3 regions of the Streptomyces dengpaensis genome follow, and region 3 is predicted to be linked to each of the others. Evidence: predicted binding sites of a transcription regulator. Region 3 holds the regulator's gene; each other region holds the start of a gene.

Region 1 (10,304 bases), 840 kb from region 3:
CGCCCCGGCGCCGGGCGCCACCGCTGCCGCAACCGGCACCGAGGGCGTTCAGCCGTTCCGTATCGTCGCCGTCACCTCCTGCCCCACCGGCATCGCGCACACCTACATGGCGGCCGAGTCGCTCGAGAACGCGGGCCGCGAGGCGGGCGTCGAGGTCGTCGTCGAGACGCAGGGCTCGGCCGGATTCACCCGGCTCGACCCGGCGGTCATCGCGGCGGCGGACGGCGTGATCTTCGCGCACGACGTACCCGTACGGGACAAGGACCGCTTCGCGGGCAAGCCGACGGTCGATGTCGGCGTGAAGGCGGGCATCAACAAGCCCACCGAGCTGATCACCGAGGTGCGGGACAAGGCCGCGCGCGGCGAGGTGAGCGCGGCGGCCGCTCCCGGCGGCACGCCGGTCGAGCGGGCCGGCGACTCCACCGAGGGCTACGGCACCAAGCTGCGCAAGTGGCTGATGTCCGGCGTCAGTTACATGGTCCCGTTCGTCGCGGCGGGTGGTCTGCTGATCGCCCTGGGCTTCGCGATCGGCGGCTACGAGATCAACAAGGCGCCGTCCGTCATGGACCACTTCATCTGGACCCAGGCGGACAGCTGGGGCGCGCTGCTCTTCCAGATTGGCGGCGTGGCCTTCAACTTCCTCATCCCGGTCCTGGCCGGGTACATCGCCTACGGCATGGCAGACAGGCCAGGCCTCGTGCCGGGCTTCGTCGGCGGCGCGATCTCCCTCACGATCAACGCGGGCTTCCTCGGCGGCCTGGCGGCCGGTCTGATCGCCGGTGGCGTGGTGATGGCGATCCAGAAGGTGAAGATCCCCGCGGCCGTCCGCGGCATCATGCCGGTGGTCGTGATCCCGCTGATCTCCTCGGCGATCGTCGGGTTCCTGATGTTCGTGGTGATCGGCAAGCCCATCGCCTCCGCGCAGAAGGGCATGACCGACTGGCTGAACGGCCTCACCGGTACCAACGCCATCCTGCTCGGCGCCCTGCTCGGCCTGATGATGTGCTTCGACCTCGGCGGCCCGGTCAACAAGGTGGCGTACACCTTCGCCACCGCCGGCATCGCGGTCGCGAGCCCCAGCGACTCGGCCATGAAGATCATGGCGGCCGTGATGGCGGCGGGCATGGTCCCGCCCCTGGCCATGGCCCTCGCGACGACGGTGCGCGGCAAGCTCTTCACCCAGACGGAACGCGAGAACGGCAAGGCCGCCTGGGTCCTCGGCGCCTCCTTCATCTCGGAAGGCGCGATCCCCTTCGCGGCAGCCGACCCCCTGCGCGTCATCCCCTCCGCCATGGTGGGCGGCGCGGTCACGGGCTCCCTGTCGATGGCCTTCGACGCCACGCTGCGTGCCCCGCACGGCGGCATCTTCGTGGTCCCGCTGATCGGCAACCCGTTCCTCTACCTGATCGCCATCGCCGCGGGCGTCTGTGTCACCACCGCCCTGGTCGTCGTCCTGAAGGGCATGCGCAAGCCGGCCCCGGCGGGCGTCGCCACGGAGGTCGCCGACGCCCCGATATCGGCCCAGGCCGAATCGAAGGAGCCGGTGGTCGCGGCCTGAACCGCCAACCGCCTGCCCCGTTAGGGCACTTGTGAGGTGTTCACCGCATCTGCGAGATGCGTCACGGTCCGGGACTAAAGTCCCGGACCGTGGTGTCTACTGGGGCGCATGCCTGAGCACGTGTCGATCCTCCCGTTGATGGGCGTGGCCGTCCTCGCCCTGGCGACCGTCATCTGGGTCGTCGGCCTGGTACGCCTCCTGCGCCGCGACCGTTCCGAGGTCGCTGTGCGACGTGACGGCGACACGCTCCGGGCCATCCCCCACCAGCGCCGCTCCGGCCCCGCCGCGGAGTCCGCCCAGCTCACCCCCGAGGAACGCGCCGCCTTCGCGGGCCTGGTCCGCCAGTTCGGCGACAGCCGCCGGTAGCGCGTGAAGCCGCGTGCCCCAGTGTCAGCCGAGTCACGCCGCGCGGCGCTCCATCGCGTCCCGCGCCGCGTCCTCCGTCGTGTACACCTCGCACTTGTGGCGCCGGTCCGGCGTCGCCGTGTGCTCGACCTCCCACAGGGAGATCTCCTGCCCGTCGCGCAGCAGGAACGCGTGCTCGTAGAGCGAGAAGCACACCCCCGCCTGGCCGGCGCGGCCGGGGCGGCCGAAGGCCTGGGTGATCTGGTGGGCGAACGCCTCGACCAGCAGGAGTGACGCGATGTCGGCCCCCGGCCGGTCCGGGTTCTCCGCCCGTCGCAGGAGCCGGCGCGCGTGATCCGCCGAGTCGTCGGGCACGTAGGCGTGACGCGGCTCGGGGATCGTCGACAACTGGACGAGCACTGGCAGTTCGAAGTCCGGCGCGTCCGGCGGCAGCGGGAGCCGGCCGGTGGCGGTGCGCAACTCCTCCTCGTCGACGTACACCTCGTGCTGCGGGTCGCTGCCGGGCGCCGTGTTGTGCACGAGCTCCCACAGCGTGACCGCCGAGCCGTCTGAGAGCAGCCACGTGTGCCGGTACGTCTCCCGGTGCAGTCCCGCGCTGTGGTGCGCAGAGTGCAGCGAACTGTCGTGCGCCAGCGCGCAGTCGAGCCGCTGTATCCTCTCGTCGGGCAGCTCGAAGGAGTTCAGGGCGCGACCCAGTAGTCGCGCGAGATGCTCCTCCGGAGACTCGGGCGACTCGGGTGGTTCGTACGCTTCTGTCTCGTACGGAACGCTCAAGGTTTCTCCCGGCGTTGCTGCATGTCACCTTGTGGGTGCATACCGTAGCCCCTCGGTAGGACATCATGTCCGTGAACCGAGAAAACGTACGCTTGGAAAACGAGCGCCTTGCGCGGCAAGTTCCCACGCGACCTGCCCGGTCGTCAAAAACCCAGCGCCAGACGGCACTTGTCTCGATCCACAACGTGCTCCAGCCGCTGAGCCCGTTGCCCGCCGCGGCCGTCTTGCCAGCCGCCCCCTCGACCGTCCCCGACGACGTCAGTCGCATCGCATGCGGGACATCGGGGACATCACCTGCCAGCTGCGGGCGGGGATGTTTATCGCCCCCTCCGCCCCTACCCATTCCCGTACCTGGGGGCTGCCGCCCCCAGCCCCCCGCTTCGGCCTGAACGGCCTCGTCCTCAAGCGCCGGACGGGCTGAAAGCACCTCGCCGGCCGGGGTGGAGGGGCGGTGGGGTGGGTGGGTGGTGGGGGTACGGCTCGTTGCCTCGTCCTCAAGCGCCGGACGGGCTGAAACCACCTTCGCCAGCCGGGGTGGGTGGGGGCGCGGCTCGTTGCCCCGCCCGCGAACGCCGGACGGGCTGGATGGTGCCGGATGGGGTTTGGAGGGCGCGCCCCCACTCGCCCGCAGTCGCGGACGCACGGCACGGCCCCGACCCACCCCCCGGCAGAAAGCGAACCGCCTACGCGTAGGCCTCCGCGTAGGCCTCCGCCTGCCCCCGCGCGACCAGCCGCGCCCTCGACATCACCCCGACCGCCACCGACAGCGCCGATACGATGCCCGCCGCGAACACCGCCCGGTCACCCAGGAACGTGCAGAGGATGACCAGCAACGCGGTGGTCGGCGGGACGAGCTGCTGCGCGATGCCCACCTTGGAGTGGCGGGAGTGCAGCGCCCACACGGCCAGGAGGAACAGCGCCGTCGGCAGCGTCACCGCCGCGGACGCCGCCAGCGTCGAGATGTGTGCTTTGCCGATCGCCTGCTCGATCGCGACCTCCAGACCCGCACCGATGGCGGCCGCCGACGCGAAGATCACATAGTGGCCGTACCCCCACGGGAACGCCTGCGCCTTGGACCGCAGATGCCGGTGGATGGGCACCACGAAGTAGATCCACCAGGCGGAGAAGACGATCAGGAGCCCGCCGGCGGCGATCGGCAGCAGATCGCGCAGCGCGCCGTGCTGGTCCACGCCCGACTTCACGGCGGCCGTGGCCGCGGCGATCGTCTCGCCCAGCACGATGATGGTGAACAGTCCGTACCGCTCGGAGATGTGATGCGGATGCCAGGGTGTGGCGAGGTCCTTCTCCGCGTACACCGGGACGGCCAACTCGACGAGCATCATGACCAGGAACACCCAGGGACGGCCCGGCTGCGGCAGGAACAGCAGTCCCAGCCAGCCGATTTGGCACAGCAGTACGCCGCCCACGTACCGCAATGCCATGGTTCTCTCGGCCCCTTCGGCGGACATTGCCGTCCGCAACCACTGCACCATTATCGCGAACCGCATGATCGCGTAGCCGAGCCAGACGGCCAGGTACTCGTGGTCCTCGAAGGCTCGGGAAATCCCGGCCGCGAGCACGAGGACACCGGCGATCTGCACCAGCGTGACGATCCGGTAGAGCACGTCGTCGTTGTCGTACGCGGAGGCGAACCAGGTGAAGTTCATCCAGGCCCACCAGATCGAGAAGAAGATCATCGCGTAGTTGAGGATGCCCTCGCCCGGGTGGCCCTCGGCCGCGGCGTGCACCAGCTCGGCGCCCGCCTGGGCGAGGGCCACGACGAAACACAGGTCGAAGAAGAGCTCCAGCGGTGACGCGGTCCGGTGCGCCTCGTCGCGGCCGCGGGCGACCATTTTGCGCAGTGGTCCACGGCCGGACGGCTGGGGAGTGGGCCTGGTGTCTGAAGTGGAACGGGACGTCATGCGGCCAAGCACAGCAGATAAGCCCCGGAAATTCTTGTGAGTTCCTTCACAGGAGACCTGGGTGCCAGGGCCCCGAATCTGGGCGCCGAGATCCCGAAGGGTGGCGCCGAGCCGCCCAGCTGAGCCAGGGCGGCCCACCCCCTCCGCGTACCCTGGACGCATGAGTACCGCCCCCGCCTCCGAACCGCGCGATCCGAAGGCGGCGCTTGTCTTCGACGACCCGCTGAGCCAACAGTCCTCGGACGACACGGACCGTGGGTGGGGTGAGCGGCCCGACAGCGCCAGTGACAGCGCGGCCGACCTGAAGCGCTTCCTCGACGAAAAGCCGCCCCACCACATCTGAGCGCGCCTCAGGAGCCGCCGGGCCCGGCGGCCGAGCCTTTGGGCTCGGCCTCCAAGCCGCTGGGCGCCGGCCCGGAGTGGCGCCGTCAGCTCTGACTGGGCCCCGGCCCGGAGTGGCGCCGTCAGCTCTGGCTGTGTCCCGAACCGCGCTGGGCCACCAGGGTGTCGCGGATCTCCTTCAGCACCTCCAGCTCGGACACCTCGATGACCTCGTGCTTGCCCTCCCTCGCCTTCTGACGGGCCGCCTGCCGTGCCAGGTACTTGGCCATCGGCAGGACCATCAGGAAGTAGACGACGGCAGCGGTGATCACGAAGCTGAGCGTCGCGCCCAGCACCGAGCCCCACATAATCCGGACACCTGTCGCGGTGTCGCCGCTGCCGGTGCAGGGGCCCTTGAGGCAGGAGCTGTAGCTGTCGAGGTCCTTCGTGCCGATGGCACCCACCAGCGGGTTGATGATGCCCTTGACCACCGAGTTGACGATGTTGGTGAAGGCCGCGCCGATGACCACCGCGACGGCCAGATCGACGACGTTGCCACGCATCAGGAAGGCCTTGAAGCCCTCCCAGACGCCGGGCTGCTTCTTCTCGCTCACCAAGAGACCCCTCTGCGCAGGTTGTGGAACAAACAGCTAAGCAACCTACGGCAGCGTCTGTCGGCACTGTCCAATTGCGTAGCTCGATCGAGGAACTTGACGCCGATTCGCCATTCAGCACAGCGTCACCGCCAGCTGTGAGGTGGCGCTCGCGCCGGCCAGCCGTGCCGCCGTCGTCCGCGGGACGGAGAGGACGACCAGCGCCCCGGTCTCGGTCGCGCTGACGTCCGGCACCTCGGTCACCCGGGCCCCGGCCGCGACCACCCGCGCCGCGCCGCCACTGTCCGCCGCGACGACATCGACCCGGTCGCCTGGCCGCAACAGCCGCACGGTGGCACCGTCGGAGATCCGCACCGGCGCCATCACCGTCTTGACAGCGCGCCGCTCGCGTACGGGAGAGGGTGCGGTTGTGGAGGCGGCCGTCGGATGCCCCCGCGTCCGCTCGGCGTCACGAGGGCCCGCCGCCACGAGGGCCGCCGCCGTGACCGCGAGCCCCGCGGCCACGGCCCGCCGTCGATGCCGTGCGAGGCGCCGCAGCTGATACCTCCCGCCGCGCAGGCGTACGGGAGCGAAGTGCGGCACCTCGCATGTCGGAGGCGTGTCCGCGCCGGGCGGGCGTACGAGAGTGCCGGGCGGGCCTGCGAGAGGGGAGAGCTGTGCCATGGGTGACCACCACCTGCGACGAGAGATCGGTTTGCGATCCCACGATGAGGCGTCGCGACGAAGCCCGCTGGAGCCCGTGGACTACTGACGAGTTGTGGAAAACTCCATCACCCGAACGGGACGCTCCGCTCGCCCGCCACCGCGACGGACGTCGGCACAGCAACCGCCACAACAGCCGGCACAGCAACGGCCGCACCAACCGGCACAGCAGCCATCGCACCAACCGGCACAGCAGCCGTCGAGGCAACCTGCACAGCAGCCGTCACATCAACCCGCCACAGCAACCATCACGGCAGCTCAAACCCCGGATCCATCCCACCCAGCGCCGTCGTGCACAGACAGTCCCGCGTCTCGTTCGCCGGCAGCCCCGCGACCGCGTCGAACAGCACGTCCCGCAGTCGGTCCACATTCGCCGCGAACACCTTCAGCACGTCGTCGTGCGAGACACCCTCGCCGGTCTCGGCGCCCGCGTCGAGGTCGGTGACGAGGGTCAACGACGTGTAGCAGAGCTCCAGTTCACGGGCGAGCGCCGCCTCGGGGTGGCCGGTCATGCCCACCACCGACCAGCCCTGCGCCTGGTGCCAGAGCGATTCGGCGCGCGTGGAGAACCGCGGCCCCTCGACGACGACGAGCGTGCCGCCGTCCACCGGCTCCCAGTCCCGCCCGCGTGCCGCTTCGAGGGCGACCTTGCGCCCGACGGGGCAGTACGGGTCGGCCAGCGACACATGCACCACGTTCGGCACCGTTCCGTCCGGCAGCGGCAGCCCGTCGAAGTACGTCTGGGTCCGCGCCTTCGTACGGTCCACCACCTGGTCCGGCACGAGCAGCGTCCCCGGCCCGTACTCCGGCCGCAGTCCGCCCACCGCGCAGGGTCCGAGGATCTGGCGTGCGCCGAGGGAGCGCAGCGCCCAAAGGTTGGCCCGGTAGTTGATGCGGTGCGGCGGCAGATGGTGGCCGCGGCCGTGCCGGGGGAGGAAGGCGACCCGCCGCCCGGCGATCTCGCCGAGGAAAAGGGAGTCGCTGGGCGGTCCGTAGGGGGTGTCCACCTGTATCTCGGTGACGTCGTCGAGGAAAGAGTAGAAGCCCGAGCCGCCGATGACACCGATCTCGGCCCTGGCCGTCGTCCGATCCCCGTCCGGGATCCGTGGGTTCTCCATGTTCGCCATGGACCGCACCCTAGCCGGGCCGCGAACGCCGAAGACCCTGACGTCGTACGACGTCAGGGTCCGGTAAGAAGAGTCCCTCGAAGGCGGCTTACGCGGCGGAACTGCCGGCCGAGCCGGTGCCCGACGACTTCGCGTCCGAAGACGACGAAGGCGACGAAGACGACGAGGACGTCGACGACGAAGAAGAGGCTGACGCCTTGGACGACGCCGACGAGCTGCTGGACGAGGAGCTGCGGCTGTCCGTGCGGTAGAAGCCGGAGCCCTTGAAGACAATGCCGACGGCCGAGAACACCTTCTTCAGGCGGCCACCGCAGTTGGGGCACTCGGTCAGGGCGTCGTCGGTGAACTTCTGCACCGCCTCGAGGCCCTCGCCGCACTCGGTGCACTGGTACTGGTAGGTCGGCACTTGTCTTCCTCCTGGCACTCTCACTCAATGAGTGCTAACGATCGCCCATACTAACCCGTGCCGCCAGCAAATGAAGTAACGCGCGTCACCTGCCCGCGGGCAGCGGGCAGGGCCTGCCCGGCGTGAGGGCCTTCTCTGCCCACGTGAGAAGCCGCGTCGGCGGCGGAGTCACAGTGACGTATTCCGTGAAAGGAACAGCGAAAGAAACAAACGTCACATCTTGCCGGAAGAGACAGGCTCGCGACGGGCCGCGCCCTGCTCGACCACTCTGGTCATGCCCTGCGGCACCAGCCGGGACCGCAGGGTCACCAGGGTCGCCAGAGCCAGCGCCGTACCGGCCATCGGCACCAGGAACCCGGCGCCGTCCCAGAGGCGGTCCTCCAGCTGTCCGGCGACCGTGACGGCCGCCGCCTGGCCGAGTGCGACCGCGCCGGTCAGCCAGGTGAAGGCCTCGGTGCGGGCGCCCGCCGGGACCAGGCCCTCGACCAGGGTGTAGCCGGTGATCAGGGCCGGAGCGATGCACATGCCGACCAGCAGGCCGATTCCGCCGAGGACGATCACGGAGTGGGCGGCCCACAGCCCGGAGGCCGTCAGCGCCAGGGCCACGTACCCGAGGACGAGCCGTCGCTGCGGGGCCACCTTCCAGGCGATGGCGCCGCAGACGATGCCGGAGAGCATGTTGCCCGCGGCGAAGATGCCGTACAGGACGCCGTTCAGTTCCGGTTCGCCGACCGACTCGCTGAACGCGGCGAGGGAGACCTGCATCCCGCCGAAAACGGAGCCGATGCCCAGGAAGGTCACGATCAGAACGCGCACCCCGGGGACCCGCAGAGCGGAACCGTGCCGCACGCGCGCGTGCCCGTCGGCAGCGATGGAGGGCTGTGTGCTCTTCTGCGCGGCGAACAGCAGGCCGCCGACCAGCGTCAGCGCGGCCTCGGTCAGCAGGCCCGCGGCCGGGTCCACAGTTGTGCACAGGGCCGTGGCGAGCAGCGGGCCGACCACGAAGGTCAGTTCGTCCGTGACGGACTCGAAGGCGGCCGCGGTGGTCATCAGGGGCGAGCCCTGCAGCTTCACGCCCCAGCGGGCACGCACCATGGGGCCGATCTGCGGCACCGAGGCGCCGGTCGGCACGGCGGCGGCGAACAGCGCCCACAAGGGGGCGTCCGCCAGCGCGAGCGCCGTCAAGGAGAGGGCCGCCAGCGCGTGCGCCAGGACGCCGGGCAGCAGCACGGCCCGCTGTCCGTAGCGGTCGGCGAGACGTCCCGTGAAGGGCGCGAACAGCGCCATGGAGACACCGGTGACGGCGGCGACGGCGCCGGCGGCCCCGTACGAGCCGGTGGTGTGCCGCACGAGCAGCACGATGGAGAGGGTCAGCATCGCGAACGGCTGGCGTGCGGCGAAGCCGGGAAGAAGGAACGTCCAGGCGCCGCGGGTGCGCAGCAGCTGTCCGTAGCCAGGGCGGGAGGTGACCGTGGATGCCACGGCCCGTGCCTTTCTGCCGCCTGGTAGCGCGGCCCCTTGGGCGGGGGCGCCGAGAGCTGTCCTCTTGCGCGGAACTGCGGTAGATACCGGGCTGCCCACTGCGAGGGCACCGCGGCCGCCATACGGTCGCGCCAGCTCTGCGTCAGACAGAGTTGGTTCGATCAAGGTGCGCCTTCATCGTACAGGGACACGGGCGCAGGAGCCTGTGAAAACGAGCACCATGGCGGCGCTCGCCTGCGAATGCCCATCGCCCCTTAATGTCGCGTTTACTGTCCCGTTCCGTTGCCCACCGTGCCCAGCCAGCTGGCCAGCTTGCCGCCCTGTCCCACCGCGCGGAGCCGCTTCTCGGCCGCGTCACGGACCGGGTCGGTGGCCACCACGAGCAGTTCGTCGCCGCGCCGCAGCACGGTGGTGGGCAGCGGCACGAAGGACCTGTCCTCGCGTACGACGAGCGTGACGGCGGCGCCCGCGGGCAGCCGCAGCTCGCCCACCTCGACGCCGTGCATACGCGACGCCTCGGGGATCGCGACGGACAGCAGATGGCCGCGCAGCCGCTCCAGGGGCGCCGATTCGATGCCCAGGTCGGCGGCCTCCGCGGCCTCGCCCAGGCGCAGCTTCCGGGCCAGCCAGGGCAGCGTGGGCCCCTGGATCAAGGTGTAGACGGCGACCAGGACGAAGACGATGTTGAAGATCCGGCGGCTCTCCTCGACGCCGCTCACCACCGGGATCGTCGCCAGGATGATGGGCACGGCGCCGCGCAGTCCCGCCCAGGACATCAGCGCCTGCTCCGGCCACGGGATGCGGAAGGGCAGCAGGCTCACGAAGACGCTCAGCGGCCGCGCCACCATGGTCAGCGCCAGGCCGATGACGAGGGCGGGCCAGATGTCGTCGCCCATCTCGTGCGGCGTGACCAGCAGGCCGAGCAGCACGAACATGCCGATCTGGGCGATCCAGCCGAGTCCTTCGGCGAAGCCGCGTGTGGCGGGCCAGTGCGGCAGCTTCGCGTTGCCGAGCAGCATCGAGGCGAGGTAG
Region 2 (10,304 bases), 1.1 Mb from region 3:
TCGGCGAAGACCGTCTCGTCGATGTCCAGCATGCGTACGCCGGCCTCGCCGACCCCGCGCCGCACCGCCTCGCGGTCCCCGACGCCGAGCGCGGAGCACACCCAGAGGGCGCCCGCGTCCGGCCCGATGGCGGAGAGACCGGAGACCAGACCGCCGCCGCCGCGCTTGGCGGCCAGCTCGCCGTCTGCTCGCAGCTCGTAGGAGACCGGGCCGCGGTTGGAGGCGACAAGAATCCGATGGGCGCCGTGGGTGGAAGCCATGCCTCGAAACCTAGCCTTGTGCCGAAACGCTCAAACGTTCCCGTCGGCCGTTCGCGAGTTGTATGCGATCGGCGTACCGATGGCGGGGATCGCGCAGTTCGCCGAGCCCCTCCGGGCGCTCCAGTGCGCTCCGGTTACGCGGCCCTCCGCTTTACATACTCGACGATTTCGGTCATCGGCGGACGTTCCTCCGTGTCCACCGAGTGCGTACGCGGCTCGAAACCGTCGTCGCCCCGCTCGAACTGGGTGAGCGCCGGGCGGACCAGGTGCCCGCGGGCCAGCCGCAGCTGCGCGGTGCGGTAGATCGCGGCGGCCATCCGGCCGAGCGCCTGCCCGTCCTGGTGGCGGTGCTTGCGGACGCCGACATCGACCTGGGCGAGCGCGTCCAGGCCCACCAGGTGCAGGGCGTCGACGAGCATGCCCAGCTCGACGCCGTACCCGACGGGGAACGGCAGTTGCTCGAGGAGGGAGCGGCGGGCCGCGTACTCGCCGCCCAGCGGCTGGACGAAGCCCGCCAGCTGCGGCCAGTGCATGTTCAGCAGTGGGCGCGCCATGAGTTCGGTGACCCGGCCGCCCTGCCCCGCGGCGGAGCCGAGCGGCCGGTCGTACATGGCCTTGACCAGGTCCACGCCCGGGTCGGTGAGCAGCGGGCCCACGATCCCGGAGACGAAGTCGGACGAGAACTCCCTGAGGTCCGCGTCGATGAAGCAGATGATGTCCCCGCTCGTCACGAGCAGCGACCGCCACAGGACCTCGCCCTTGCCGGGCACGACCGGTATCCGCGGCAGGATCTCGTCGCGGTGCACGACGCGCGCGCCCGCGGCGGCGGCGACCTCTGAGGTGCGGTCCGTCGAGCCCGAGTCGACGACGACGATCTCGTCGACGAGGGGCACCTGTTGCATCAGGTCGCGGCGGATGACCGCCACGATCTCGCCGACCGTCTCCTCCTCGTTGAGCGCGGGCAGTACGACACTGACCGTCGACCCTGTGGTGCGTTTGGCGGCCATGAGCTTGTGGAGCGGGCGATCGGTCTTGGACCAGGAGCGTGTGCTCAGCCAGCGCTCGACTTCTTTCAGCACAGTCCGGGGCTCCTCACTATCTGATCACACACTCTCATCAGTGTGCCCGCAGCGTCAGCGGGAGGTTGGTGGAAGCCGTCTCGCGGTGCGGACGGCTATCTCAACTGTCCTGGCCTTCGGTTACAGTCTTGAACAACGCGCATGACCATCGCATGTCCTCGGTCATCCGCGCTTGATCGCGTTCAAGCGTTCAACAACCGAATACCGCTCATCCAGAGGGGCAGAGGGATACGGCCCGATGAAGCCCCGGCAACCCTCCAGCCGGTCTCGTACGACCGCTTACGTCTGAGTACGACTACGTCGTCGTCGCGAGGCTCCCGGCTAGGGAAGGTGCCAAATCCGTCTCACGGCGAAGTGCGTCGTGAGGAAGATGAGGAGAAAGGGCCTCGCCTCCATGGCAGCGCAGACAGTTGCAAGCACCACGAACTCCGCGCCCCTCACCGACTCCGCGGCTTCCGCGAACTCCGTAGCCGCCGTTGACGCAGACGCCGTTGATCTCGGCCCCGCCGCCGCGCTTTCCTGCCGCGAGTGCGGGCACCGCGTCCCGCTCGGCCCGGTTTTCGCCTGCGAGGAGTGTTTCGGCCCGCTGGAGATCGCGTACGACTTCTCTGCCTACGAAACCGAAGAACTCCGCAAGCGCATCGAAGCGGGCCCGGCGAACATCTGGCGTTACGCGCCTCTCCTGCCCGTCCCCGCGGACGTCGCCGGCAAGCCGAACATCAACCCGGGCTGGACCAAGCTCGTCAAGGCCGACAACCTGGCGGCCGCGCTGGGCGTCGAGCCCGGCAAGCTCTTCGTCAAGGACGACTCCGGCAACCCGACGCACTCCTTCAAGGACCGCGTGGTCGCCCAGGCGCTGGAAGCCGCGCGCGCCTTCGGCTTCACCACCCTCTCCTGCTCCTCCACCGGCAACCTGGCCGGCGCGGTGGGTGCCGCCGCCGCCCGTGCCGGCTTCCGCTCCTGTGTGTTCATCCCGCACGACCTGGAGCAGGGCAAGGTCGTCATGGCCGCGGTCTATGGCGGTGAACTCGTCGGCATCGAGGGCAACTACGACGACGTGAACCGCTTCTGCTCCGAGCTGATCGGCGACCCGGCCGGCGAGGGCTGGGGCTTCGTCAACGTCAACCTCCGTCCGTACTACGCGGAGGGCTCCAAGACCCTGGCGTACGAGATCTGCGAGCAGCTCGGCTGGCGGCTCCCCGACCAGCTGGTCGTGCCGATCGCCTCCGGCTCCCAGCTCACGAAGATCGACAAGGGTCTGCGGGAGCTGATCGAGCTCGGCCTCGTCGAGGACAAGCCGTACAAGATCTTCGGCGCGCAGGCCGAGGGATGCTCGCCGGTGTCCGCCGCCTACAAGGCCGGGCACGACGTCGTACGGCCGCAGAAGCCGGACACCATCGCCAAGTCGCTCGCCATCGGCAACCCGGCCGACGGGCCGTACGTGCTCGACATCGCTCGGCGCACGGGCGGGGCGGTGGAGGATGTCGACGACGAGCAGATCGTCGACGCGATCAAGCTGCTCGCGCGCACCGAGGGCATCTTCGCGGAGACCGCGGGCGGCGTGACCGTCGGTGTCACACGCAAGCTGATCGAGAACGGTCTGCTCGACCCGGCCCTGACCACGGTCGTGCTGAACACCGGCGACGGCCTCAAGACCCTGGACGCGGTGGCCTCGGACACCGGCCTGACCGCGACCATCCGCCCGAACCTCGACTCCTTCCGAGAGGCTGGCCTCGCATCATGAGTGTTTCCGTCCGCATCCCCACCATCCTGCGCACCTACACCGGCGGCAAGGCCGAGGTGAGCGCCGAGGGCACGACCCTCGCCGAGGTCATCGCCGACCTGGAGCAGAACCACACGGGCATCGCCGCGCGCGTCCTGGACGACCAGGGCAAGCTGCGCCGCTTCGTCAACGTGTACGTCAACGACGACGACGTGCGATTCGAGCAGGGCCTGCAGACGGTGACGCCGGACGGCGCGGGCGTGTCGATCATCCCGGCCGTCGCGGGCGGCTGAACCGTCACCCAGGGTGAGATTGTTACCGTAGGTAACGCATATCACCGAGAGTTCATCGAATTGCCCCCTCCGTGAGAGAAACGGAGGGGGCAATTCTGCATGGTTGAGCGCGGTAGAGTTGGGGAACCTGCTTCGCCTTTCCCGCGGTTTCATGCCAGGCGCATATGAGTACCGGCCCGGCATCCGACAAGAAGTAGCCAAAGTGCCCCACCTTTTTAAGCCGTTTACGGCATTTACGGGGCCCGACTTGCCCTGAATCTTCGCGAATTCTCCCTATATTCCCGATCGGTCGCGCCCAGAATTCTCGTCCGATTGACCTGTTGCAGACGGCAGTTGGACAGATACATTCAGCCGCGGTCGACGCGTTCCGGCGCACACCCCCAACCGTTGGGGGGTGAGGTCTGACCCGGGTCCGCGAAGTGCGGTCCTGTGCAAGGGCCAGTAATAGGGGAGTTAGGCATGGCTCAGGGCACCGTCAAGTGGTTCAACGCGGAGAAGGGGTACGGCTTCATCGCGGTCGACGGTGGTGCGGATGTTTTCGTCCACTACAGCGCGATTCAGATGGACGGCTACCGCACCCTGGAAGAGGGCCAGCGGGTCGAGTTCGAGATCTCGCAGGGCCAGAAGGGGCCGCAGGCGGACATGGTCCGGCTGGCGGCCGGCTGAAGCACGCGCCGACTGACTGTTCGACGTGACGAAGGGCCCGTACCTCGATGGGGGTACGGGCCCTTCGGTCTTCCCGCGGTCACCTGTGCCCCCGCGCCCCCGCGCCCGTTCGCGCCCCCGAGTTCACCTTGGTATCGACGCGAGCCGCTTGCACTCGCATGGGTCGAGTGCTAATCATTGGCGTTAGCACTCTGATGGTGAGAGTGACAACGAGGACCGGGTCGGTGAGGCCCGCGGACCGGGTGGGGCAAGGAACCACGAGGTCGGCAGGCCGTCCGTCGCGGGCGCGGGCGCGGTCCTGGAGATTCCACCCCAGTCCGGGAGGACCACTTCACATGGCCAAGATCATCGCGTTCGACGAGGAGGCGCGGCGAGGCCTCGAGCGCGGCATGAACCAGCTCGCGGACGCCGTCAAGGTGACGCTCGGCCCCAAGGGCCGCAACGTCGTCCTCGAGAAGAAGTGGGGCGCCCCCACGATCACCAACGATGGCGTGTCCATCGCCAAGGAGATCGAGCTCGAGGACCCGTACGAGAAGATCGGCGCCGAGCTGGTCAAGGAAGTCGCCAAGAAGACGGACGACGTCGCCGGTGACGGTACGACCACCGCGACCGTTCTCGCCCAGGCCCTGGTCAAGGAAGGCCTGCGCAACGTCGCCGCCGGTGCCAACCCGATGGCCCTGAAGCGCGGTATCGAGAAGGCCGTCGAGGCTGTCTCCGGTGCCCTGCTCGAGCAGGCGAAGGACGTCGAGACCAAGGAGCAGATCGCCTCCACGGCCTCCATCTCGGCCGCCGACACCCAGATCGGCGACCTCATCGCCGAGGCGATGGACAAGGTCGGCAAGGAAGGCGTCATCACCGTCGAGGAGTCCCAGACCTTCGGTCTGGAGCTGGAGCTCACCGAGGGTATGCGCTTCGACAAGGGCTACATCTCGGCGTACTTCGCCACCGACATGGAGCGTATGGAGGCCGTCCTCGACGACCCGTACATCCTGATCGCCAACTCGAAGATCTCGAACGTCAAGGACCTGCTCCCGCTCCTGGAGAAGGTCATGCAGGGTGGTAAGCCGCTGCTGATCATCGCCGAGGACGTCGAGGGCGAGGCCCTGTCGACCCTGGTCGTCAACAAGATCCGTGGCACCTTCAAGTCCGTCGCCGTCAAGGCCCCGGGCTTTGGTGACCGCCGCAAGGCCATGCTCGGCGACATCGCCATCCTCACGGGCGGCGAGGTCATCTCCGAGGAGGTCGGCCTCAAGCTGGAGAACGCGGGTCTGGACCTGCTGGGCCGCGCCCGCAAGGTCGTCATCACCAAGGACGAGACCACGATCGTCGACGGCGCCGGCTCCGCCGACCAGGTCGCCGGTCGCGTGAACCAGATCCGCACCGAGATCGACAACAGCGACTCGGACTACGACCGCGAGAAGCTCCAGGAGCGTCTGGCGAAGCTGGCCGGCGGCGTGGCCGTCATCAAGGCCGGTGCCGCCACCGAGGTCGAGCTCAAGGAGCGCAAGCACCGCATCGAGGACGCCGTTCGCAACGCGAAGGCCGCCGTCGAGGAGGGCATCGTCGCCGGTGGTGGCGTGGCCCTCATCCAGGCGTCCTCCGTCTTCGACAAGCTCGAGGTCGACGGTGACGAGGCGACCGGCGCCAACGCCGTGAAGCTCGCCCTGGAGGCCCCGCTCAAGCAGATCGCCGTCAACGGTGGTCTCGAGGGTGGCGTCGTCGTCGAGAAGGTGCGCAACCTGGCCGTCGGCCACGGTCTGAACGCCGCGACCGGCGAATACGTCGACATGATCGCCGAGGGCATCATCGACCCGGCGAAGGTGACTCGCTCTGCCCTGCAGAACGCCGCCTCCATCGCCGCGCTGTTCCTCACCACCGAGGCCGTCATCGCCGACAAGCCGGAGAAGGCCGCCGCGGCCGCTCCGGGCGGCATGCCGGGCGGTGACATGGACTTCTGATCGACCTGGCGGTTGGTCAACGTCCTTTCGTTCCGAGGGCGGCACTCCCTGTTCGACAGGGGGTGCCGCCCTCGGGCGTGTCCGGGTTCGCAGGACAGGGAGTCGCCCTCGGGCGTGTCCGGCGTCACACGGTGGCATGCGCGGGGCGCGGAATGCGGGGCACCGCACCGGCGGTTGTATTTGTTTCAGAGCATGCACCAATGCGCCTGCACATACTCGCCGGTTTATCCCCCACACTTATGAGGAGTCCCTACGTGACCGCCACCACGCCCGCCGCCGCCTCGCGCGCGGCGGAGATCCTGTCCCGCCCGACCGCGATCAACGGCCTCACCGTTCCGAACCGGATCGCGATGGCCCCGATGACCCGCCAGTTCTCCCCGGGCGGCATCCCCGGCGAGGACGTGGTGTCGTACTACTCCCGCCGCAGCGCCGCGGGCGTCGGCCTGGTCATCACCGAGGGCACGTACGTCGGCCACGAGTCGGCCGGGCAGAGCGACCGCGTCCCGCGCTTCCACGGCGAGGAGCAGCTGGCCGGCTGGGCGAAGGTCGCCGAGGCCGTGCACGCGGCGGGCGGCACGATCATGCCGCAGCTGTGGCACGTCGGCATGGTCCGCAAGGCCGGCGAGCCGCCGTTCGCGGACGCCCCCGCCGTCGGCCCGTCCGGCCTGGTCACCGAGGGCGCCGAGCCCACCGGCAAGGCCATGACCCAGCAGGACCTGGACGACGTCATCGCCGCGTTCGCCGATGCCGCTGCCGCCGCCGAGCGCATCGGCTTCGACGGCGTCGAACTCCATGGTGCCCACGGCTACCTCGTCGACCAGTTCCTGTGGGCGGGTACCAACCGCCGCACCGATGCGTACGGCGGCGACCCGGTCGCCCGTACCAAGTTCGCGGCGGAGATCGTGGCCGCGGTGCGCGCGGCGGTCTCCCCCGAATTCCCGGTCCTCTTCCGCTACTCGCAGTGGAAGCAGCAGGACTACGACGCCCGCCTCGCCGAGACGCCGGAGGAGCTGGAGGCGATCCTCACCCCGCTCGCCGCGGCCGGGGTGGACGCCTTCCACGCCTCCACGCGCCGCTACTGGCTCCCCGAGTTCGACGGCTCCGACCTCAACCTGGCCGGCTGGACGAAGAAGCTGACGGGCAAGCCCAGCATCACGGTCGGCTCGGTCGGCCTCGACGGCGACTTCATCAAGGCCTTCGCGGGCGAGGGCGCCGCGGCGGCCAACATCGACAACCTCCTGGACCGCCTGGAGAGCGACGAGTTCGACCTGGTCGCCGTCGGCCGCGCGCTGCTTCAGGACCCGCAGTGGGCGGCGAAGGTCCTGGCCGGACGCTTCGAGGACCTGGCGGCATACGACGCGTCGGCGCTGCGGACGCTGAGCTGACCTCTGACCTGGACTGGGCTGGTCTGGACCGGTCTGGGCTGGCCTGGTCTGGGCTGGTCTGGACCGGTCTGGGCTGGTCTGGACCGGTCTGGGCTGGCCTGGTCTGGGCTGGGCTTGGCGGGGCGGTGGGGCTCCTCAGCGTTTTCAGGTTGCTGTTGGGGCCGCCCGCTTCTTTGTCAGTGTCGTGCTTCCGCGAGCCGAGTAAAGGGCGCTGCGCTGCGCTTCGCGTCGGCTGCGCCGATCGGCCTGCGGCCGACCCTTGACTCGGCTCGCTCCAGCACGGGGGAGAAGCGAGCGGGCGGCCCGGAGGGGTGGGTGGCCGAGGCCGGCGGACGGCAATTGGCGTTTCCGTCCCACCGGTTGCGCTGCCCACCTGGGGTTTTCCTGTCGTTACGTGAGACATAGCTGCCAATTACCCTCGGTCGGCCGTGGGAAGCGTGATGGGGGATGCTGGCGTGACAGGTGAGGGGTGTGGGGAGCCCAATCCGCCATCCGCAGGCCGTTAAGTCGCCCGGCGTGTGGGTGACGGGTGACCGCGCAGTGTCCGCGCACCGCATGGCGCTAAGGGGTGTCCCTACTCGGTGCTGGCCTCGGGCGTTGTCGGGCCAGGGTGGTGGCCACCGGTAGGTACGCCGTTGCCAGCAGTGCGAAGACCGTGCCGTGGGAGACGTGCGGGGACAGTGCCGCGTACGTGCCGTAGGCCAAGAGGGACGTGATGTTCGTGCCCAGCCCGGTCAGCGACGTGATCGTCGCGCGGCTCGGGCCGGTGATCGTTGCCTGGAGGCGGACGTCCGCCAGTACGTCCGCGAGCTGGAAGACCAGGAACGCCGCGCCGAGCAGGGCGAAACCGGCCGGCGCGCCCGACAGCGCACCCGCCGCGAGTGCCGCCGCCGCACAGGCCAGCAGCGCACCGGCCGCCCGTCCCGAGAGCCGTTCGCCCGCCGACACCAGCAGCGAGCCGAGTGTCACGCCGACCCACACCACGAGCACCAGCAGCGGCACGGTACGGGTCGCCACACCGGTGTCCGCCGCCAGCAGCGGCACGTACTCGTCCAGCACACCCCACACCGACGTGACCGCGACGGCGAGCGCCATCGCCCGCCGGACCGGCCGGCTGCCGCGCACCTCGGTCAGTCCGGAGCGCAACGTCGCGATGTAGCCGGGCCGTTCGGCCTGCTCCTGGCGGGCGGCAGCGCGGTGCTCGGGGAGCGTTGCGCCGGCCGCCGCGCACAGCAGGCACGCGCCGATGCTTCCGGCCCACACCAGGGTCTCGCCACCGAAGGCGAGCGCGGGAGCGGCAGCCGCCGTGGCGGTGGCGGTCGCGGCCATGCTGGCGGCGGCGGCCCGCCCCATGACGCGCCCGTAACGGTCGGCCGCGCCGAGCCGTTCGAGTTCGTCGTGGACGAGGGCCTCCATAGAGCCCGAACGCAGGGACCCGCCGACAGCCCAGAGCGTGAAGCCGACGGCGTAGGCCGCGTACGACGGGGTCATGGCCCACAGGGCGAATCCGGCGGCGGACAGCACCGGGCCGACGACCATCATGGCCCGGCGGGACACCGCGTCGGCCCAGACGCCGGACGGTACTTCGACCAGCAGGCCGACGATGCACCAGATGGCGAAGAGGCTCGAGATCTCGGCGGTGGTCAGCCCGTTCTCGGCGAAGAGCAGGGCGTAGAGGGGGTAGAGGAGGACGAAGTCCTCAAGTCCCGCGTAGGCACAGAGCTTTCGCTCAAGGCTGCGGACACGGGGGTCGAGCGGGGCGGGCGAGCACGACAAGGACGTGAGCATGCGTGTAGTCCTCAGGTGGAACGGACGGGGGACGCCGGGTGCTCACCCGCGCGGCGGCCCGCGACAGCCCGTTCCCGGACCCGCTGCGATAGATCAATGTCGTCGTCGGCTCATACGCCCGAGTCTAAACCGGGGCGTACTCCGTGAGCCTCTCGGTTTTCGGCGCGTGGCCGCAGCCCTGTGCTCGGCGACTACTCGCTCGGTCAGGACGGTTGATCAGGCGGCCGAGGGGAGAGCCGTGGAGTAGTCGACTAGCCGGGTGTGGGCCCTTCTGCCTTCCAGCGAAGGGTAATTGGCGCATTTGGGCCACCGACTCCCCATCCCACCTGGGGTTTTCCTGGAGTGGCATGGCCCAAATCCGCCAAAAAAGACCCCGGATGGCCCCAAGGGAATCTGCCAATTACTCCCGGAGGGACTCCGGAGGAACTCGTGACGCGCCGTCAGCCGCCAAGCCCACCTGGCGTGCCGCCACTCCGCCAGCGCGCCCCGCACCCACTCGCCGTCAGCCGCCAAGCCCACCCGGCGTGCCCCGACTCGCGGACGCGCACTACCCACTCACCCGCAAGCCGCTAAGCCGACCCGGCGTGCCCCGACTCGCGGACGCGCCCCACCCACGCACCGCAAGCCGCTAAGCCAGCCCGGCGTGCATGTGAGACGCCAGCGCGCCCGTCGGCCCCCGGCCCACCACGCAACCCACCCCACCCCACCCGCGAACCGGCCTCGGCCACCCACCCCTCCGGGCCGCCCGCTCGCTTCTCCCCCGTGCTGGAGCGAGCCGAGTCAAGGGTCGGCCGCAGGCCGATCGGCGCAGCCGACGCGAAGCGCAGCGCCCTTTACTCGGCTCGCGGAAGCACGACATTGCCAAAGAAGCGGGCGGCCCCAACGCTCACTTGAAAACACCGGGAGGGCCGGCTGCCGTGACCCCTCCCTCCCCTACGGCATCACAGGTTGCCCAGCGATTCGATGTCCACCCTCACCGGTGTGCCCCAGATGCGGAGGACCTCGTAGTCCGTGAACTCGTGGACCAGGCGGTAGGCCATGCCGGGGCGGGGGGTCCTGCGCTCGGCGGCGAGGTAGCGCTCGGCTTCCTGGCGGTCGCGGCGGGGGGTGCCGCAGAGCTGCCATGCCTGGCCGTTCCACACCTCGGGGAGC
Region 3 (10,304 bases):
TCTGACCTGCGAAGTCAGGTTCAGGGCCATGAAGTTGACGTTGTCGGTGAGGTCCTTCCAGACGCCCGACACGCCACGGACCTGCGCCTGGCCGCCGAGGTTGCCCTCCGTACCCACTTCGCGGGCCACGCGCGTAACCTCGTCGGCGAAGGCGGAGAGCTGGTCGACCATCGTGTTGATCGTGGACTTCAGCTCCAGGATCTCGCCCTTCGCCTCCACCGTGATCTTCTTGCCGAGGTCGCCCTGCGCCACGGCCGTGGAGACGAGCGCGATATTGCGGACCTGCGACGTCAGGTTGTCCGCCATGAAGTTGACGTTGTCGGTGAGGTCCTTCCAGACGCCCGACACGCCACGGACCTGCGCGCGCCCGCCGAGGTTGCCTTCGGTACCGACCTCGCGGGCGACCCGCGTGACCTCGTCGGCGAAGGCGGAGAGCTGGTCCACCATCGTGTTGATGGTCGACTTCAGTTCGAGGATCTCGCCCTGCGCGTCGACCGTGATCTTCTGGCTCAGATCGCCGTTGGCCACGGCCGTGGTGACCTGGGCGATATTGCGGACCTGGGAGGTCAGGTTCGAGGCCATGAAGTTGACGTTGTCGGTGAGGTCCTTCCAGACCCCCGACACGCCGCGCACCTGCGCCCGGCCGCCCAACTGGCCCACCGTGCCGACCTCGCGGGCCACGCGGGTGACCTCGTCGGCGAAGGCGGAGAGCTGGTCCACCATCGTGTTCACGGTGAGCTTCAGTTCGAGCAGCTCGCCGGTCGCCTCGACCGTCACCGTACGGGTCAGGTCGCCGCGCGCCACTGCCGTGGTCACCAGGGCGATGTCCCGCACCTGGGCCGTCAGCCGGGACGCCATCGTGTTGACCGCCTCGGTGACATCCCGCCAGCTCCCCGACAGACCCGTCACCTTGGCGCGACCGCCGAGCCGCCCCTCCGTGCCGACCTCGCGGGCGACGCGGGTGACCTCGCCGGTGAAGAGGGAGAGCTGGTCGACCATCTTGTTGACGGCGCGGCCCAGCCGGCGCAAGTCGCCGCGCAGCTGCCGGTTGCCGTCGTGCAGGTCGACCCGCTGGGTCAGATCGCCGCCGGCCACCGCGTCGAGCACGCGGGTCGCGTTCGCCGCCGGGGCCACCAGGGCGTCGAGCAGCTGGTTCACGTCATTGACGCGCGTCGTCCAGGTGCCCTGGCCCGGGCTGGCCGAAAGGCGCTCGTCGAGCCGCCCGTGCCGGACCAGTTCCCGCCGTACCCGCTGCACTTCCGTGTTGAAATGGTTGCTGCGGTCGACGATCTGGTTGAACGCGGTGCTCAGCTCGGCCACCAGGCCGTGCCCCGTCTCCGGGAGCTTGGTGAAGTCGCCGTCCCGCGCGGCGGTCATCGCGGCGAGCAGGGGGCGCAGATCCGATGCTCGAATCTGACCGTCTTCGAGCATGCGCATACCACTGTTCTCACTCATGGTGGCCCACTTCGTAACTCGGTGCTTATGGGCAGGGCCAGTCTGTCACTCTGTCTGCATCGCCTGAGGCGTATTCGTCCGAACTGCTCAGGGAGCCGCACAGTGGGGGCCATTCCGACGCAACGGGAGTCCATGGCGCGTGCCCCTGATGCGCCTGCGAACCACCGCGCCGGCCAGGAACTCATGGCCCGTACGTCGCTGGCGGGCACTCCGCTCGCACCCGGAGCCGCCCGCAGGTTCCTGCACGGCGCGCTCGCCGACTGGGCCCAACTCGCCCTGCCCGGAACCGAGATCATCGACGACCGCCTCACCGAGGACGCCCTCGTGGTGGTCAGCGAACTCGTCACCAACGCCGTCGTGCACGCCGGCACCGACGTCGAACTGCTCTGCCACCTCGAAGGCAGGGCCGACGGGGCGCCGGGCCCGCTGGTCGTCGAGGTCTCGGATCAGCACCCCTCGCGCGGGGTGTGCGACGACAGCATCCAACGGCCGTACGGCACACCGGAGTACGGGCGCGGGCTGCGGCTCGTGGCCGCGCTCTCCGAGGCCTGGGGGATCACGTATCGCCCGGGCATCAAGACCGTGTGGGCGCGGCTGCTGGTCGACGCAGGTGGGCGGTGCGACGGGGGTGCGGGCTCCACCAGGGCTTCGGGCGGCGAGGCGACGGTGGGCGGCGAGGGGATGCCGGGAGGCGACGGGATCCCGGACGACAACGGGATTCCGGGTGCCAGACGCTTTTCGGACGCGGAGGGGAGAGCCGCGTACGCCGCAGAGCAGGCCGAGCAGGCCCTTGAGCGAGGGCTGCGGGCCGGCGAGACGCTCGCCCACGAGATGCTCCCGCCCGAGCCGCGACGCAACGCCCAGCAGGACCTGGACTGGCTCAACCGCGGCGCCCTCTCCTTCCTCGCCGAGGCCTCCGATCTGCTTGCCGGGCAGCTCGACGAGGACCTGGTCGCCGCGCTCGCCGGACAGCTCCTCGTGCCGCGCCTCGCCGACTGGTGCGCGGTGTGGCTGGAGGACGAGGCCACCGACCGGATGGGCGGGCTCGGCCTCGCCCTGGGACCCCGGCTCGCCCGCGTCTGGCACGGCAGCGAGAACCGTATCGAGGACCTGCGCCGCGCCCTGGAGAAGGACCCGCCGCGGCTGCCCGACGCCGTGCGCTCCCGGGCCGTCCCCGTGCCCTGGCCCGGCGAGGCGCTGGGCGCGCCCGGGGCCAGCGGCGCGGCCCTCGGGTACCGGCTGATCGCGGGCGGGCGGCCACTGGGCACGCTCGTCATCGGGCGGGCCGGGCGGATCGGCTTCCCCGACGAGATCACCGGACTCGTCGAGGACCTCAGCCGCCGTATCGCCCTCGCCATCGGCGCGGCCCGCCAGTACGCGCGCCAGGCCACCATCAGCCGGGTCCTGCAGCGCGGTCTGCTGCCCGGCGCGGTCGCCGAGATCCCCGGGGTGCGCAGCGCCCTCGTGTACGAGCCGCTCGACAAGGGCGGACCCAGCGGCGACTTCTACGACCTCTTTCCGGCGGGCGACGGCCGCTGGTGCTTCACGGTGGGCGACGTCCAGGGCAAGGGGCCCGAGGCCGCCGTCGTGATCGGGCTCGCCCGGCCCTGGCTGCGGCTGCTGGCCCGCGAGGGCTACGACGTCGCGGACGTCCTCGACCGCCTCAACCAGCTCCTGCTCGACGACGCGACGGAGGCCGCGGACGCCGCGGCCCGCGCGCTCGTGGCGGCGGGCGCGCCCGGGCTCGGCGCGGACCTCGGCCCGCAGACGCGGTTCCTGTCCCTGCTGTACGGCGAGCTCGTCCCCTTCGACGGTGGCGTACGCTGCACCATCGCCTCCGCCGGGCATCCGCTGCCGCTGCTCCTCGGGCCCGACGGCGACGTACGGGAGGTGGCCCGGCCGCAGACCCTCCTCGGCGTCGTCGAGGACGCCGGCTATACGTCCGAGACCTTCGAGCTGTACCCCGGTGACACCATGCTGTGCGTCACCGACGGCGTGACGGAGCGGCGCAGCGGGCCGCGCCAGTTCGACGACGACGACGGCCTCGCGAAGGCCCTCGCGGGCTGCGCGGGCCTGAGCGCCGAACTGATCGCGGAACGGATCCGCAGGCTGGTGCACGAGTTCGGTTCGCGGCCGCCGGAGGACGACATGGCGCTGCTGGTGCTGCAGGCGGAGTAGGGGTCCTACGGGGTTTTCGCCCCCTCCGCCCCTACCCGTCCCCTACCTGGGGGCTCCGCCCCCCAGACCCCCTTGTCGCGCTTCGCGCTCGTCCTCAAACGCCGGACGGGCTTGATCAATCCCTCCGTGCTGGACAATAGAAGACATGCCTTCCGCACTCCCCGACGGTGAGCCCGTCCCCGACGACGGGGCGCTGCCCGCGAACGCCCTTGCCGGGGCCGCCGAGCGACCCCTCGGGTTCTACCTCCACGTGCCGTACTGCGCGACCCGCTGCGGCTACTGCGACTTCAACACCTACACGGCGACCGAGCTGCGGGGCACCGGAGGCGTACTCGCCTCCCGCGACAACTACGCGGACACGCTGATCGACGAGGTCCGCCTGGCCCGCAAGGTCCTCGGCGACGACCCGCGCGAGGTGCGCACGGTCTTCGTCGGCGGCGGTACGCCGACCCTGCTGGCCGCCGACGATCTCGTACGGATGCTGGGGGCGATCCGCGACGAGTTCGGGCTCGCGGACGACGCGGAGATCACCACGGAGGCGAACCCGGAGTCCGTCGACCCGGCGTACCTCGCGACCCTGCGCGCCGGTGGCTTCAACCGGATCTCCTTCGGCATGCAGAGCGCCCGGCAGCACGTACTGAAGGTGCTCGACCGCACGCACACTCCCGGCCGCCCCGAGGCCTGCGTCGCCGAGGCCCGCGCGGCGGGCTTCGAGCACGTGAACCTCGACCTGATCTACGGCACGCCGGGGGAGTCGGACGACGACTGGCGCGCGTCCCTGGACGCGGCCCTCGGCGCCGGGCCCGACCACATCTCCGCGTACGCCCTGATCGTCGAGGAGGGCACACAGCTCGCCCGCCGCATCCGCCGCGGTGAGGTCCCGATGACGGACGACGACGTCCACGCGGACCGGTACCTGATCGCCGACGAGGTGATGTCGGCGGCGGGCTTCGACTGGTACGAGGTCTCCAACTGGGCCACGTCGGAATCCGGCCGCTGCCTGCACAACGAGCTCTACTGGCGCGGCGCCGACTGGTGGGGAGCGGGCCCCGGCGCCCACAGCCACGTCGGCGGCGTGCGCTGGTGGAACGTGAAGCACCCGGGGGCGTACGCGGCGGCGCTGGCCTCCGGCCGTTCCCCGGGCGCGGGCCGCGAACTCCTCTCCGACGAGGACCGCCGGGTGGAGCGCATCCTGCTGGAGCTGCGGCTGCGCGAGGGGGCGCCGCTGTCCCTGCTCCACGCGGACGGCCTGGCGGCCTCACGCCGGGCAGTGGCCGACGGTCTGCTCGAAGCGGGGCCGTACGAGGAGGGGCGTGCGGTGCTCACCCTGCGGGGGCGGCTGCTGGCGGACGCCGTGGTCAGGGACCTGGTGGACTGATCACTCGGGATTGTGCGGGAGTCAGGCCCCAGCGCTGTCCGTGACGAAGTCGATCAACTCCTCCACCCGGCCCAGTAGTTCCGGCTCCAGGTCCTTGTAAGACCGCACCCGCGACAGAATGTGCCGCCACGCCGCACCGGTGTTTTCCGGCCACCCCAGGGCCCGGCACACCCCCTTCTTCCAGTCCTGCCCGCGCGGCACGCGCGGCCACTCCGCGATGCCCAGGGACGACGGCTTCACCGCCTCCCAGATGTCGATGTACGGGTGGCCGAGGACCAGCGCGTGCTCGCTCGTCACCGACTCCGCGATCCGCGATTCCTTGGTGCCGGGGACCAGGTGGTCCACCAGGACGCCAAGCCGGGCGTCCGGCCCCGGCGCGAAGTCCGCGACGATCGACGGGAGGTCGTCGATGCCCTCCAGGTACTCCACGACGACGCCCTCGATGCGCAGGTCGTCGCCCCAGACCTTCTCGACCAGTTCGGCGTCGTGGCGGCCCTCCACGTAGATCCGCCCGGCCCGCGCCACCCGGGCCCGCCCGCCCGGTACGGCGACGGAACCCGAGGCGGTACGCGAGGGCCGTACCGGAGCGGCAGACGGGCGGACCAGGGTCACCACCCCGCCCTCCAGGAGGAAGCCGCGCGGCTCCAGCGGGAACACCCGGTGCTTGCCGAAGCGGTCCTCCAGGGTCACCGTGCCCGCCTCGCAGCGGATCACCGCGCCGCAGAAGCCGGTGCCGGGCTCCTCGACCACCAGGCCGGGGTCCGCGGGGACCTCGGGCACGGCCCGGGGCTTCTTCCACGGCGGGGTCATGTCCGGAGAGTACTGGCGCATTCGGATGACGATAGGAGAAGCGCGGCCCTGACGTCGTACGACTCCTACGACACGCCGAAACGGGCCGCCAGCGCGTCCCGCTGGGCGTGGACAAACGCCGCATTCACCGCGGCCCCGTGCCCCGGCACGTACACCGCGTTCTCCCCTCCCAGATCGAGCAGCCGGTCCAGGGCGACCGGCCAGTGGGAGGGAACGGCGTCCGGACCCGCCTGCGGTTCGCCCGACTCCTCCACGAGGTCACCGCAGAAGACGACCTCGGGAGAGTCCGGTGTGCCGGAGACCAGGATCGCCAGGTCGTGGGCCGTGTGGGCCGGGCCCACGTTCGCCAGCAGGACCTGGACACCGCCGCCGAGGTCGAGGGTCCACTCGCCGCACACCAAGTGGCGGGGGCGCACCAGGAGGTCCGCGGCCTCCGCCGCGTCCCGCGGGTCCAGACCGTTGCGTACGGCGTCCGCGCGCAGCGCCTCGCGCTCGCGCTCGTACGCGAGGACCGCGTCCAGACCGACCGCCCCGAACACCTCCACCCCCGCGAACGCCGCGGCGCCGAAGACATGGTCGAAGTGCGGGTGCGTGAGTGCGAGGTGCGTCACGCGGCGGCCGCCGCCGAGGAGCCGTCGTGTCTCGGTCCTGAGGCGCGCGCCCTCCGCCAGGCTCGACCCCGCGTCGATCATCAGGGCCGCGCCTTCGCCCACCACGAGCCCGGCCGTGCAGTCCCACACCGGAAGCCGTCGCCGCCCGACCCGGGGTGCCAGCATTTCCCACCCCAGCTCTTCCCAAGTCACGCTCATACGCCGACGCTAGCCGTGACAGGGTGCGGGGAACGACTTCGCAGGCCCGCCCTTGCCGGGGCCATACCTCACCGCCGTACACTGGCCGGGAAACGCTGGCACTCGCGTGCGCTGAGTGCCAGGCCGGCAGTCCACGGGGACCACGGGAAGACATCTGGAGGTGTGCGCGATGCTCAGTGAACGCAGGCTCGAAGTGCTGCGCGCCATCGTCCAGGACTACGTGGGCACCGAGGAGCCGGTCGGTTCCAAGGCGCTCACCGAGCGGCACCGGCTCGGCGTCTCCCCGGCGACCGTCCGCAACGACATGGCCGCGCTGGAGGACGAGGGCTACATCGCCCAGCCGCACACCAGCGCCGGGCGCATCCCCACCGACAAGGGCTACCGGCTCTTCGTCGACAAGCTCGCGGGCGTCAAGCCGATGACGGCGCCGGAGCGGCGGGCCATTCAGAACTTCCTCGACGGCGCCGTCGACCTCGATGACGTCGTGGCGCGGACCGTACGGCTGCTCGCGCAGCTCACGCGGCAGGTCGCCGTCGTGCAGTACCCCTCGCTGACGCGCTCGACCGTGCGGCACGTGGAGCTGCTGTCGCTGGCCCCCGCGCGCCTGATGCTGGTGCTGATCACGGACACCGGCCGGGTCGAGCAGCGCATGATCGACTGCCCGGCGCCGTTCGGCGAGACGTCGCTCGCGGATCTGCGGGCCCGGCTCAACAGCAGGATCACCGGCCGCCGCTTCACGGACGTCCCGCAGCTGGTGCAGGATCTGCCGGACAGTTTCGATGCGGAGGACCGGGGTACGGTCGCGACGGTGCTCTCCACCCTGCTGGAGACACTCGTCGAGGAGACCGAGGAGCGGCTGATGATCGGCGGCACCGCCAATCTCACCCGTTTCGGACATGACTTCCCTCTCACCATCCGTCCGGTGCTCGAAGCCCTCGAAGAGCAGGTCGTGCTCCTCAAGTTGCTTGGCGAGGCCGGGGATTCGGGCATGACGGTAAAGATCGGTCATGAGAACGCGTATGAGGGACTCAACTCCACGTCCGTGGTCTCGGTCGGCTACGGTTCGGGCGGCGAGGCAGTAGCCAAACTCGGCGTGGTCGGACCGACCCGCATGGATTACCCGGGAACGATGGGAGCGGTACGAGCGGTGGCACGGTACGTCGGACAGATCCTGGCGGAGTCCTAAGTGGCCACGGACTACTACGCCGTACTCGGCGTGCGCCGCGACGCATCCCAGGACGAGATCAAGAAGGCGTTCCGGAGGCTCGCGCGCGAGCTGCACCCGGACGTCAATCCCGATCCGAAGACGCAGGAGCGGTTCAAGGAGATCAACGCCGCGTACGAGGTGTTGTCGGACCCGCAGAAGAAGCAGGTCTACGACCTCGGCGGCGACCCGCTGTCCCAGTCGGGCGGCGCGGGAGCGGGCGCGGGCGGCTTCGGCGCCGGCGGCTTCGGGAACTTCTCGGACATCATGGACGCCTTCTTCGGTACGGCGTCGCAGCGCGGCCCCCGGTCGCGTACGCGGCGTGGCCAGGACGCCATGATCAGGCTCGAGATCGACCTGGACGAGGCGGCCTTCGGCACCACGAAGGACATCCAGGTCGACACGGCCGTCGTCTGCAACAGCTGCAACGGCGAGGGTGCGGCGCCGGGGACCTCCGCGCAGACCTGTGACATGTGCCGCGGCCGCGGTGAGGTGTCCCAGGTCACCCGGTCCTTCCTCGGTCAGGTCATGACCTCGCGGCCCTGTCCGCAGTGCCAGGGCTTCGGGACCGTGGTCCCGACTCCGTGCCCCGAGTGCGCGGGCGACGGCCGGGTCCGGTCGCGTCGCACGCTGACGGTCAAGATCCCGGCCGGTGTCGACAACGGCACGCGGATCCAGCTCGCGGGTGAGGGCGAGGTCGGGCCCGGTGGCGGTCCCGCCGGTGACCTCTACGTCGAGATCCATGAGCTGCCGCACGCCGTGTTCCAGCGGCGCGGGGACGATCTGCACTGCACGGTCACCATTCCGATGACCGCGGCGACGCTGGGTACCAAGGTGCCGCTGGAGACGCTCGACGGGCTGGAGGAGGTCGACATCCGGCCCGGTACGCAGTCCGGGCAGTCGATTCCGCTGCACGGGCGCGGTGTCACGCACCTGCGGGGCGGTGGCCGCGGTGACCTCATCGTGCATGTCGAGGTCATGACGCCGACCAAGCTCGATCCCGAGCAGGAGCGGTTGCTGCGGGAGCTGGCGAAGCTGCGGGGCGAGGAGCGGCCCACCGGGCAGTTCCAGCCGGGGCAGCAGGGGCTGTTCTCGCGGCTGAAGGATGCGTTCAACGGTCGCTGACGAGGCACTGAGGGGGCGCTGGGGAGGGTTTTCCGCCCCCTCCGTCGCTGCCCGTCCCGTACCTGGGGGCTCCGCCCCCAGACCCCCTCATCGCGCTTCGCGCTCGTCCTCAAACGCCGGACGGGCTGGTGCCAGGGTGGATTCGGTCCTGTGCGGAGGACGTGACAACATGCCGTCATGTCCTCCGCACTGACCGATCTCTTCCCCTACCCGATCGTGCAGGCCCCCATGGCGGGCGGCGTCTCCGTGCCGCGGCTCGCGGCGGCCGTGTCCGAGGCCGGTGGGCTCGGTTTCCTCGCTGCCGGGTACAAGACCGCCGACGGCATGTACCAGGAGATCAAGCAGGTGCGGGGGCTGACGGGCCGCCCCTTCGGGGTCAATGTGTTCATGCCGCAGCCCGAGTTCGCGGACGCCGCGACCGTCCAGGTGTACGCCAGCCAGCTCGCCGGTGAGGCCGCCTGGTACGAGACCGAGCTCGGCGACCCCGACAGCGGCCGGGACGACGGATACGACGCCAAGCTCGCCGTCCTCCTCGACAACCCGGTGCCGGTGGTCTCCTTCCACTTCGGCGTCCCCACCCGGGACGTCCTGCTCTCGCTGCGTCGCGCGGGCACCTTCACCCTCGTCACCGCGACCACCGCCGAGGAGGCCCTCGCCGTGGAGCGGGCGGGCGCCGACGCGGTCATCGCGCAGGGCGTCGAGGCGGGCGGCCACCAGGGCACCCACCGCGACAACCCGGAGACGGACGGCACCGGCATCGGACTGCTCTCGCTGATCGCACAGGTCCGCGAGACCGTGCAGATCCCGATCGTCGCCGCCGGCGGCATCATGCGCGGCAGCCAGATCGCCGCGGCCCTCGCCGCGGGCGCGAACGCCGCCCAGCTCGGCACCGCTTTCCTCGCCACCCCCGAGTCCGGCGCCAACGCCGTGCACAAGCAGGCGCTGACCAACCCCCTCTTCGTCCGTACGGAGCTGACGCGCGCGTTCTCCGGCCGCCCGGCGCGCGGATTGGTCAACCGCTTCCTGCGCGAGCACGGCCCGTACGCGCCCGCCGCGTACCCCGAGATCCACCACCTCACCTCCCCGCTGCGCAAGGCGGCCGCCGCGGCGGGCGACGCGCAGGGCATGGCGCTGTGGGCCGGGCAGGGCCACCGCATGGCGCGCGAACTGCCCGCGGGGCAGCTGGTTGAGGTACTGAACACCGAACTCCTCGCCGCACGGACGGCGTTGACGACAGCGTTGTCAGAGACCCCGGGACAGGACGGGGGTGCGGTCCGATGACGGCACCGGTGTTCGTGGCCGAACACTTCAACGCGGGCGCCGGCGCACGCTACGTCCTCGACGG

Evidence for each region. Region 3 encodes HrcA, which represses chaperone genes, less so after heat shock. Its sites were predicted from a motif close to TTNGCACTCNGNNNNNCNGAGTGCNAA; they were not measured.
Region 1: the regulator HrcA is predicted to act here: its motif matches at 7,802-7,828, upstream of C4B68_RS23195 (FmdB family zinc ribbon protein).
Region 2: the regulator HrcA is predicted to act here: its motif matches at 4,205-4,231, upstream of groL (chaperonin GroEL).

The regions. Positions count from the first base shown of each region.
Region 1 is NZ_CP026652.1:4,990,436-5,000,739, forward strand. It holds gene C4B68_RS23155 (PTS fructose transporter subunit IIABC) at 1-1,558, shown strand, start outside; gene C4B68_RS23160 (hypothetical protein) at 1,667-1,924, shown strand; gene C4B68_RS23165 (DUF6227 family protein) at 1,958-2,698, opposite strand; gene C4B68_RS23170 (low temperature requirement protein A) at 3,382-4,620, opposite strand; gene C4B68_RS23175 (hypothetical protein) at 4,781-4,963, shown strand; gene mscL (large conductance mechanosensitive channel protein MscL) at 5,085-5,555, opposite strand; gene C4B68_RS23185 (hypothetical protein) at 5,670-6,218, opposite strand; gene C4B68_RS23190 (S-methyl-5'-thioadenosine phosphorylase) at 6,506-7,384, opposite strand; gene C4B68_RS23195 (FmdB family zinc ribbon protein) at 7,473-7,790, opposite strand; gene C4B68_RS23200 (MFS transporter) at 8,004-9,272, opposite strand; gene C4B68_RS23210 (potassium/proton antiporter) at 9,539-10,304, opposite strand, start outside.
Region 2 is NZ_CP026652.1:4,776,994-4,787,297, forward strand. It holds gene C4B68_RS22205 (alpha,alpha-trehalose-phosphate synthase (UDP-forming)) at 1-260, opposite strand, end outside; gene C4B68_RS22210 (glucosyl-3-phosphoglycerate synthase) at 395-1,339, opposite strand; SAM riboswitch class I at 1,545-1,716, shown strand; gene thrC (threonine synthase) at 1,734-3,083, shown strand; gene C4B68_RS22220 (MoaD/ThiS family protein) at 3,080-3,355, shown strand; gene C4B68_RS22225 (cold-shock protein) at 3,815-4,021, shown strand; gene groL (chaperonin GroEL) at 4,357-5,979, shown strand; gene C4B68_RS22235 (NADH:flavin oxidoreductase) at 6,234-7,364, shown strand; gene C4B68_RS22245 (MFS transporter) at 7,926-9,152, opposite strand; gene C4B68_RS22250 (hypothetical protein) at 10,094-10,304, opposite strand, start outside.
Region 3 is NZ_CP026652.1:5,832,876-5,843,179, forward strand. It holds gene C4B68_RS26995 (HAMP domain-containing protein) at 1-1,377, opposite strand, end outside; gene C4B68_RS27000 (SpoIIE family protein phosphatase) at 1,558-3,633, shown strand; gene hemW (radical SAM family heme chaperone HemW) at 3,779-5,011, shown strand; gene C4B68_RS27010 (DUF3097 domain-containing protein) at 5,033-5,842, opposite strand; gene C4B68_RS27015 (MBL fold metallo-hydrolase) at 5,887-6,630, opposite strand; gene hrcA (heat-inducible transcriptional repressor HrcA) at 6,800-7,816, shown strand; gene dnaJ (molecular chaperone DnaJ) at 7,817-8,959, shown strand; gene C4B68_RS27030 (nitronate monooxygenase) at 9,137-10,240, shown strand; gene C4B68_RS27035 (16S rRNA (uracil(1498)-N(3))-methyltransferase) at 10,237-10,304, shown strand, end outside.